Linked DNA regions of Methyloterricola oryzae. The protein of the gene in region 1 interacts with the protein of each later gene in a pairwise test. Links are inferred from orthologs where the notes say so. Each region holds a gene or a part of one and is shown on either strand. Other genes may lie near its edges.

What was found.
Region 2: the proteins of EK23_RS00550 (region 1) and topA interact in binary tests that used the Escherichia coli proteins (3 or more experiments, as listed by UniProt). The link is inferred for Methyloterricola oryzae from one-to-one orthologs.

The regions. Positions count from the first base shown.
Region 1 is NZ_JYNS01000001.1:139,236-142,363, reverse strand. The notes cover bases 98-2,906. They hold EK23_RS00550 (IMPACT family protein), read right to left. Parts: upstream 1,898-2,906; coding sequence 1,298-1,897; downstream 98-1,297. Other genes in these bases: EK23_RS00545 (class 1 fructose-bisphosphatase), read right to left, coding at 1,923-2,906; aqpZ (aquaporin Z), read right to left, coding at 526-1,221; EK23_RS00560 (DsbC family protein), read left to right, coding at 98-451. Also shown: more of EK23_RS00560, read left to right, coding at 1-97; more of EK23_RS00545, read right to left, coding at 2,907-2,930; pyk (pyruvate kinase), read right to left, coding at 2,973-3,128.
Region 2 is NZ_JYNS01000003.1:275,950-279,222, reverse strand. The notes cover bases 52-3,005. They hold topA (type I DNA topoisomerase), read left to right. Parts: upstream 52-353; coding sequence 354-2,657; downstream 2,658-3,005. Other genes in these bases: tsaC (L-threonylcarbamoyladenylate synthase type 1 TsaC), read left to right, coding at 2,725-3,005; EK23_RS07290 (Smg family protein), read left to right, coding at 52-297. Outside these bases: more of EK23_RS07290, read left to right, coding at 1-51; more of tsaC, read left to right, coding at 3,006-3,273. UniProt on the Escherichia coli protein: Releases the supercoiling and torsional tension of DNA, which is introduced during the DNA replication and transcription, by transiently cleaving and rejoining one strand of the DNA duplex.

The DNA.
Region 1 (3,128 bases):
GCTAAACAAGGTGGGTGGTAATCGCATGATCAGCTTCAAGCCCAAGATCACCAAGCATCATGCCTACGTGTTCACCGATATCGATTGCGGGTACTGCCGTAAGCTGCATTCCGAGATCGATCAGTATGGCAAGGAAGGCATCGAGATCAGTTACCTGTTCTTCCCCCGCGCCGGGGAAGGGAGCGACTCCTGGAAAAAGGCCATCTCCGTCTGGTGCTCCAGCGACCGCAACGGTGCGCTGACCAAGGCCAAAAAGGGTGAAACGGTGGAATCCAAGTCGTGCGACAACCCGGTTGCTGAGCACTATGCCCTCGGCAACGCCATCGGCGCACAGGGCACACCCATGATCGTAACGGAGAAGGGAAATGTTCTGCCGGGCTATGTGCCGGCCAAGCAACTGGCCAAGATTCTGGAAACCGAGGCCAGCACCAACAAGAGCGCTTCACGCTGACGTCTATCTAAGCCCTTTGCAGAACGAGAAAAGCCGCCCTTGGGCGGCTTTTCTTTTCAGCGTGCTCTGAGTTTTCAACTTGCCTTGGCGAGACGTGGATACACAAAACCTGCCAGGGCGCCGCCGAGAATGGGCGCGAGCCAGAACAGCCACAACTGCAGCACGGCCCAGTCGCCCACATAGACCGCCACCGCCGTGCTACGTGCCGGGTTGACCGAGAGGTTGGTGACGGGAATTCCGATCAGGTGGATCAGGGTGAGCCCGAGGCCGATGGCGATGGGCGCGAAGCCCGCCGGAGCGCGGGAGTCGGTCGAGCCCAGGATGATGAACAGGAAAAAGAAGGTCAGCACCACCTCGGCAATGAAGCAGGCGGTGAGGGAGTAGTGGCCGGGCGAATGCTCGCCGTAGCCGTTGGAGGCAAAACCGCCGGACACGTCAAAGCCCGCCTTGCCGGTGGCGATCAGGTAGAGGACTCCGGCCCCCACGATCCCGCCCAGTACCTGCGCGCCGATGTAGGGTAGCAATTCGCTGGCTGGAAAGCGGCCTCCCACGCACAGGCCAATGGAAACCGCCGGGTTGAGATGGCAACCGGAAATGTGGCCGATGGCATAGGCCATGGTCAGCACTGTCAGGCCGAAGGCCAGGGCGACGCCGACAAAACCGATCCCGAGTTCCGGAAAGGCGGCTGCCAGCACGGCACTGCCGCAACCACCGAAGACGAGCCAGAAAGTACCAAAGAACTCCGCGGAAGCGCGATTGACGATGGGCATTGGAAGGTCTCCTTGTATTGTTGTTATCGCCGCTCCTTGATATCACCGACTGTCACCTGCCGGCAACAAAAATTTCTTAGTGCGCCGGTTCCAGCCGGTATTCGCCCCGGGTTGCGTCGCGCAGGGCCATGCCCAGGGCCTCGAACTTGCCCGATTCCAGGCTGATCAGGATACGCACGCCCGCGTCCGTGTATTCCTCTCCGCCCCGTTCCGCCTCCGCCGCATCCAGCAGCCGGTACAGGCTGCCCATGTGCTCGAAGGCCACTTCCGCGATCAGTTCCACCCGGGGCGATTCGGTCTTGCGTTCTGCCTGCCGCAGAGCCTCGGCCGCCGTGCCGCCGTAGGCCCGGACCAGGCCGCCGGTGCCCAGCTTGGTACCGCCGAAATAGCGGATTACGCCGACCACTACATGGTCTAGGTCCTGGCCCTCGATGGCGCGCAGGATGGGCTGGCCCGCCGTGCCGCCGGGTTCGCCGCCGTCGCTGAAACGGTACTCGCCGGCTATCCGATAGGCCCAGCACAGGTGCGAGGCATCCGCGTGGCGCTGCGCCACCGACTGCAGGAACGCGGCGGCCTCGCGGGCGTTGTCGGCCCGCGCCGCGTAGGCGATGAAGCTGGAGTTCTTGACGATTTCCTGGTGCTGGCTGGGGGCCGCCAGGGTGGTGAAACTGCGCAAGATTATGCGTTCGGCGCGTGAGCGCTCAGATTGACTCCAGGTGATAACTGACCACGCGCTCCACTTCCTTGCGCGAGCCCAGGATCACCGGCACGCGCTGGTGGATGTTCTGCGGCGTCAGGCTCATGATGCGCTCGCGTCCGGTTGAACTGGCACCGCCTGCCTGCTCGATGATGAAGCTCATGGGGTTGGCCTCGTACATCAGGCGCAGCTTGCCGCCCTTGCCGGGATCCTTGGTATCCAGGGGGTACATGAAGATGCCGCCGCGGGTGAGTATGCGGTAGACCTCGGCCACCATGGAGGCGATCCAGCGCATGTTGAAATTCTTCTCCCGCCCGCCGTCCTTGCCCTTGACGCATTCGGCCACATAGCGCTGCACCGGTTCTTCCCAGAAGCGCTGGTTGGACATGTTGATGGCGAACTCGGCGGTATCTTCGGGGATGCGCATATTGGGGTGGGTCAGGATGAACTCGCCCACGTCGCGGTCCAGGGTGAAGCCGTTGACGCCGTTCCCCGTGGTCAGCACCATCATGGTGGTGGGACCGTACACGCAAAAGCCCGCGCAAACCTGCTGGGTGCCGGGCTGCAGGAAGTCTTCGGCGGTGAGATTGCCCCCGGCTTCCGGCGCGCGCAGGATGGAAAAGATGGTGCCGACCGAGATGTTCACGTCGATGTTCGACGAGCCGTCCAGTGGGTCGAAGCAGATCAGGTACTTGCCTCTCGGGTAGCCGGAAGGAATCTGGATGATCTCGTCGTTTTCTTCAGAGGCCATGCCCGCCAGGTGTCCGGTCCATTCCAGGGAGCGGATGAAGATGTCGTTGGTGATCACGTCCAGCTTCTTCTGCACCTCGCCCTGGATGTTCTCCGACCCCGCCAGCCCCAGGTTGCCGGCCAGGCTGCCCCGGTTCACCTCGTGGGCGATGGCCTTGCAGGCGCTGGCCACGTCGTTGACCAGCAGGGTGAACTCGCCCGTCGCCTTGGGGGACTTGCGCTGTTCGCGGATGATGAACTGGGTCAGGGATTCGCCTTTCATGCTGCCTCGCGGGTCTTGGGGCGGTCGGAGCGCGCGTTCGGGCTAGGCCGCCGTGGCCAGCACGTCACGCACGCTGGAAATCTTCAGGGCATTGGTGGCGCCGCTGTGGCCGGTCAGATCGCCCTTGGTCAGGATCACCAAATCGTCCTGGGTCACAAGCTTGCGATCTAAAAATTCCTGGACGATGGCCTTGTTCAG
Region 2 (3,273 bases), on another replicon or contig:
CAGCCCATCAAGGCTGTTTCGCAGCCGGCGTTTAGGATCTACGCTTCCCAGGAACTCGCCAAACTGGATACCGAGTGCCGCGGGCTGTTGCTGTTCCTGGAGCAGACCGGCATCCTGAGTCCGGCCAGCCGCGAACTGGTGGTTGACCGTGTGATGGCGCTGAACGAAGAAACCATTTCCCTGGAGAACCTGAAATGGATCGTTCTGATGGTGCTGTTCAGCCAGCCCAACGAAGAGATCGCCTTCGCCCGCATGGAAAACCTGGTGTACGAGGCGCTGCCTAGCTATCTGCATTGATAGCAGCGAACCGCCCCTAAGCTCAAGAACCCGATCTCCCGCAACACAACCAGCCGATGAGCCGCAACCTAGTTATTGTCGAGTCTCCAGCCAAAGCCAAGACCATAGAAAAATACCTCGGGAAGGATTTCCAGGTCTTCGCCTCATACGGACATGTTCGCGACCTCGTGCCCAAGGAAGGGGCCGTGGACACCGAGCATGATTTCGCCATGAAGTACGAGATCATCGACAAGAATCAGAAGCACGTTCAGGCCATCGCCAACGCGGCCAAGAGTGCGGATGCCTTGTATCTCGCGACTGACCCCGATCGCGAAGGCGAAGCCATTTCCTGGCATCTATATGAGATCCTCAAGGAAAAGAAACTTCTGAAGGACAAGCCGGTGCACCGGGTGGTGTTTCATGAAATCACCAAGCGCGCCATCTCCGAGGCCATCGAGAGCCCGAAGCAGCTGTCCGAGGACCTCATCAATGCCCAGCAGGCGCGCCGCGCCCTGGACTACCTGGTGGGCTTCAAGCTGTCGCCGCTGCTGTGGAAGAAGATACGCCGCGGACTCTCCGCCGGGCGCGTGCAGAGTCCGGCCCTGCGCATGATCGTGGAGCGCGAGCTTGAGATCGAAGCCTTCAAGACCCAGGAGTACTGGACGATAGAGGCCGGCGTCAGGGAAGGGGAGCAGGGATTCCGCGCGCGCTTGACCCATTACCAGGGGACAAAGCTGGAGCAGTTCAGCGTCACCAACGAGGAGCAGGCCCACGCTATCCGCGACGCCCTGCTTGAACAGGCTGGTGGGCGCCTGCGTGTGCTCAAGGTGGAGGAGAAGGAACGCAAGCGCAACCCCGCCGCGCCTTTTACCACCTCGACCCTGCAACAGGAAGCGGCGCGTAAGCTCGGGTTCACCACCCGCAGAACCATGACCGTGGCGCAGCAGCTCTATGAAGGCATCGAACTTCAGGGTGAGACCGTCGGCCTTATCAGCTACATGCGCACGGACTCCGTGAATCTGGCCAACGAGGCCATCGCCGACCTGCGCGAACTGATTGCCGCCCGCTTCGGTAAGGACAACCTGCCGGACCAGCCGCGCATCTACAAAACCAAGAGCAAGAATGCCCAGGAGGCCCACGAGGCCATCCGGCCCACTTCGGCGCAACGTACCCCGGAGGCGGTGAAGCCTTTCCTCTCAGCCGATCAGCTCAAGCTCTACACCCTGATCTGGAAGCGCACGGTGGCCTGCCAGATGATCCACGCCACCATCGGCACGGTAGCGGTGGATCTGGGTTGTGGCGAGGGCAATGTATTCCGCGCCAACGGTTCGACCGTGATCAATCCTGGCTTCATGGCCGTGTATCTGGAAGGACGCGATGACGCCGCGGCCGCCGACGATGAAGAAACCTATCTGCCGCCGGTAAAGGAAGGCCAGACGGTCAGCCTGGACGAAATCATTGCGGGCCAGCACTTCACCGAGCCGCCGCCGCGCTACACCGAAGCCAGCCTGGTGAAGACCCTGGAGGAATACGGCATCGGCCGTCCCTCAACCTATGCCTCCATCATTTCGACCTTGCAGCAAAGGCATTACGTCACCCTGGAGAGCAAGCGCTTCTATCCCACGGATGTGGGGCGCATCGTCAACAAGTTCCTCACCGAGCATTTTACCCAGTACGTGGATTACCACTTCACCGCCAATCTGGAGGACGACCTGGATGCGGTCTCCCGCGGCGAGAAGACCTGGGTACCCTTGATGCGGGAATTCTGGGGGCCGTTCAAGCACCTGATCGAGGACAAGGACGGCACCCTCAAGCGGGCGGACGTGACCCATGAGGCCATCGAGGAAGCCTGCCCGGAGTGCGGCGGTCCGCTTTCCATCCGTCTGGGGCGTAACGGCCGCTTCATCGGATGCAACAACTATCCCACCTGCAAGTACACCCGTAACCTGAACGGCGAGGCCAAGCAGGCGGAGCCGGAAATCGTCGAGGGCAAGACCTGCCCGAAATGCAATTCGCCCCTGGTGATCAAGACCGGCCGCTATGGCAAGTTCATCGGTTGCAGCGGCTACCCTAACTGCAAGCACATCGAGTCGCTGGAGAAGCCGGAGGACACCGGAGCGCAGTGTCCGCAGTGTCAGAAGGGGTCACTCATCAAGCGCAAGTCGCGTTTCGGCAAGCTGTTCTATTCCTGCTCCACCTACCCCTCCTGCACCTATGCGGTGTGGAATCCGCCGCTGAACGAGCCTTGTCCCGCCTGCGGCTGGCCCATCCTGACCCTGAAAACCACCAAGCGGCGCGGCACCGAGAAGGTCTGTCCGCAAAAGGAATGCGGTTATGCCACACCCTACGAAGGTGATCTGGCCAACGAGTCCGCTGCCTGAGGCGCGGTGAGCGTCGGAATGGCGGCATACTCCGGGCACCTTCTGGCCTGAGCCATCGGGCAGCGTCATGGCCTGGGTTTCTGCATTTCGCTTGCGGCGAGCCGCCCAGCACCTGCGTCGGGGTGGGCTTTTGGCTTATCCGACGGAAGCGGTGTATGGGCTAGGCTGCAATCCGCTGGATGGCGGCGCCGTGCTCCGTCTGCTCCGCCTAAAGCGGCGGTCCGTCAGCAAGGGCCTGATATTACTGGCTGCTGAATTTAGCCAGATCGAACCCTTCCTCCTGCTGGATTCTGCCGAACTGCGTGAGACCTTGCTGGAGCGCTGGCCCGGACCGGTAACCTGGGTGGTGCCGGCGCAGGACTGGGTCCCCCGCTGGTTGTGCCGGCCGGATGGAACCCTGGCCGTGCGGGTAACGGCCCACGGCCCGGCCGCAGCCCTGTGCCGTGCCTTCGGTGGGCCTGTCGTTTCCACCAGCGCGAACCCTGGCAAGGTGCCGCCGGCACGGAGTGCCGTGAAGGTGGCCCGATATTTTCGCGGCGCCGAACTGGCTGTTTTCCAGGCCGCCCTGGGTGGCCAGGCCAAACCGACCGACATTTTCGATGCGAGGACGCTGCGC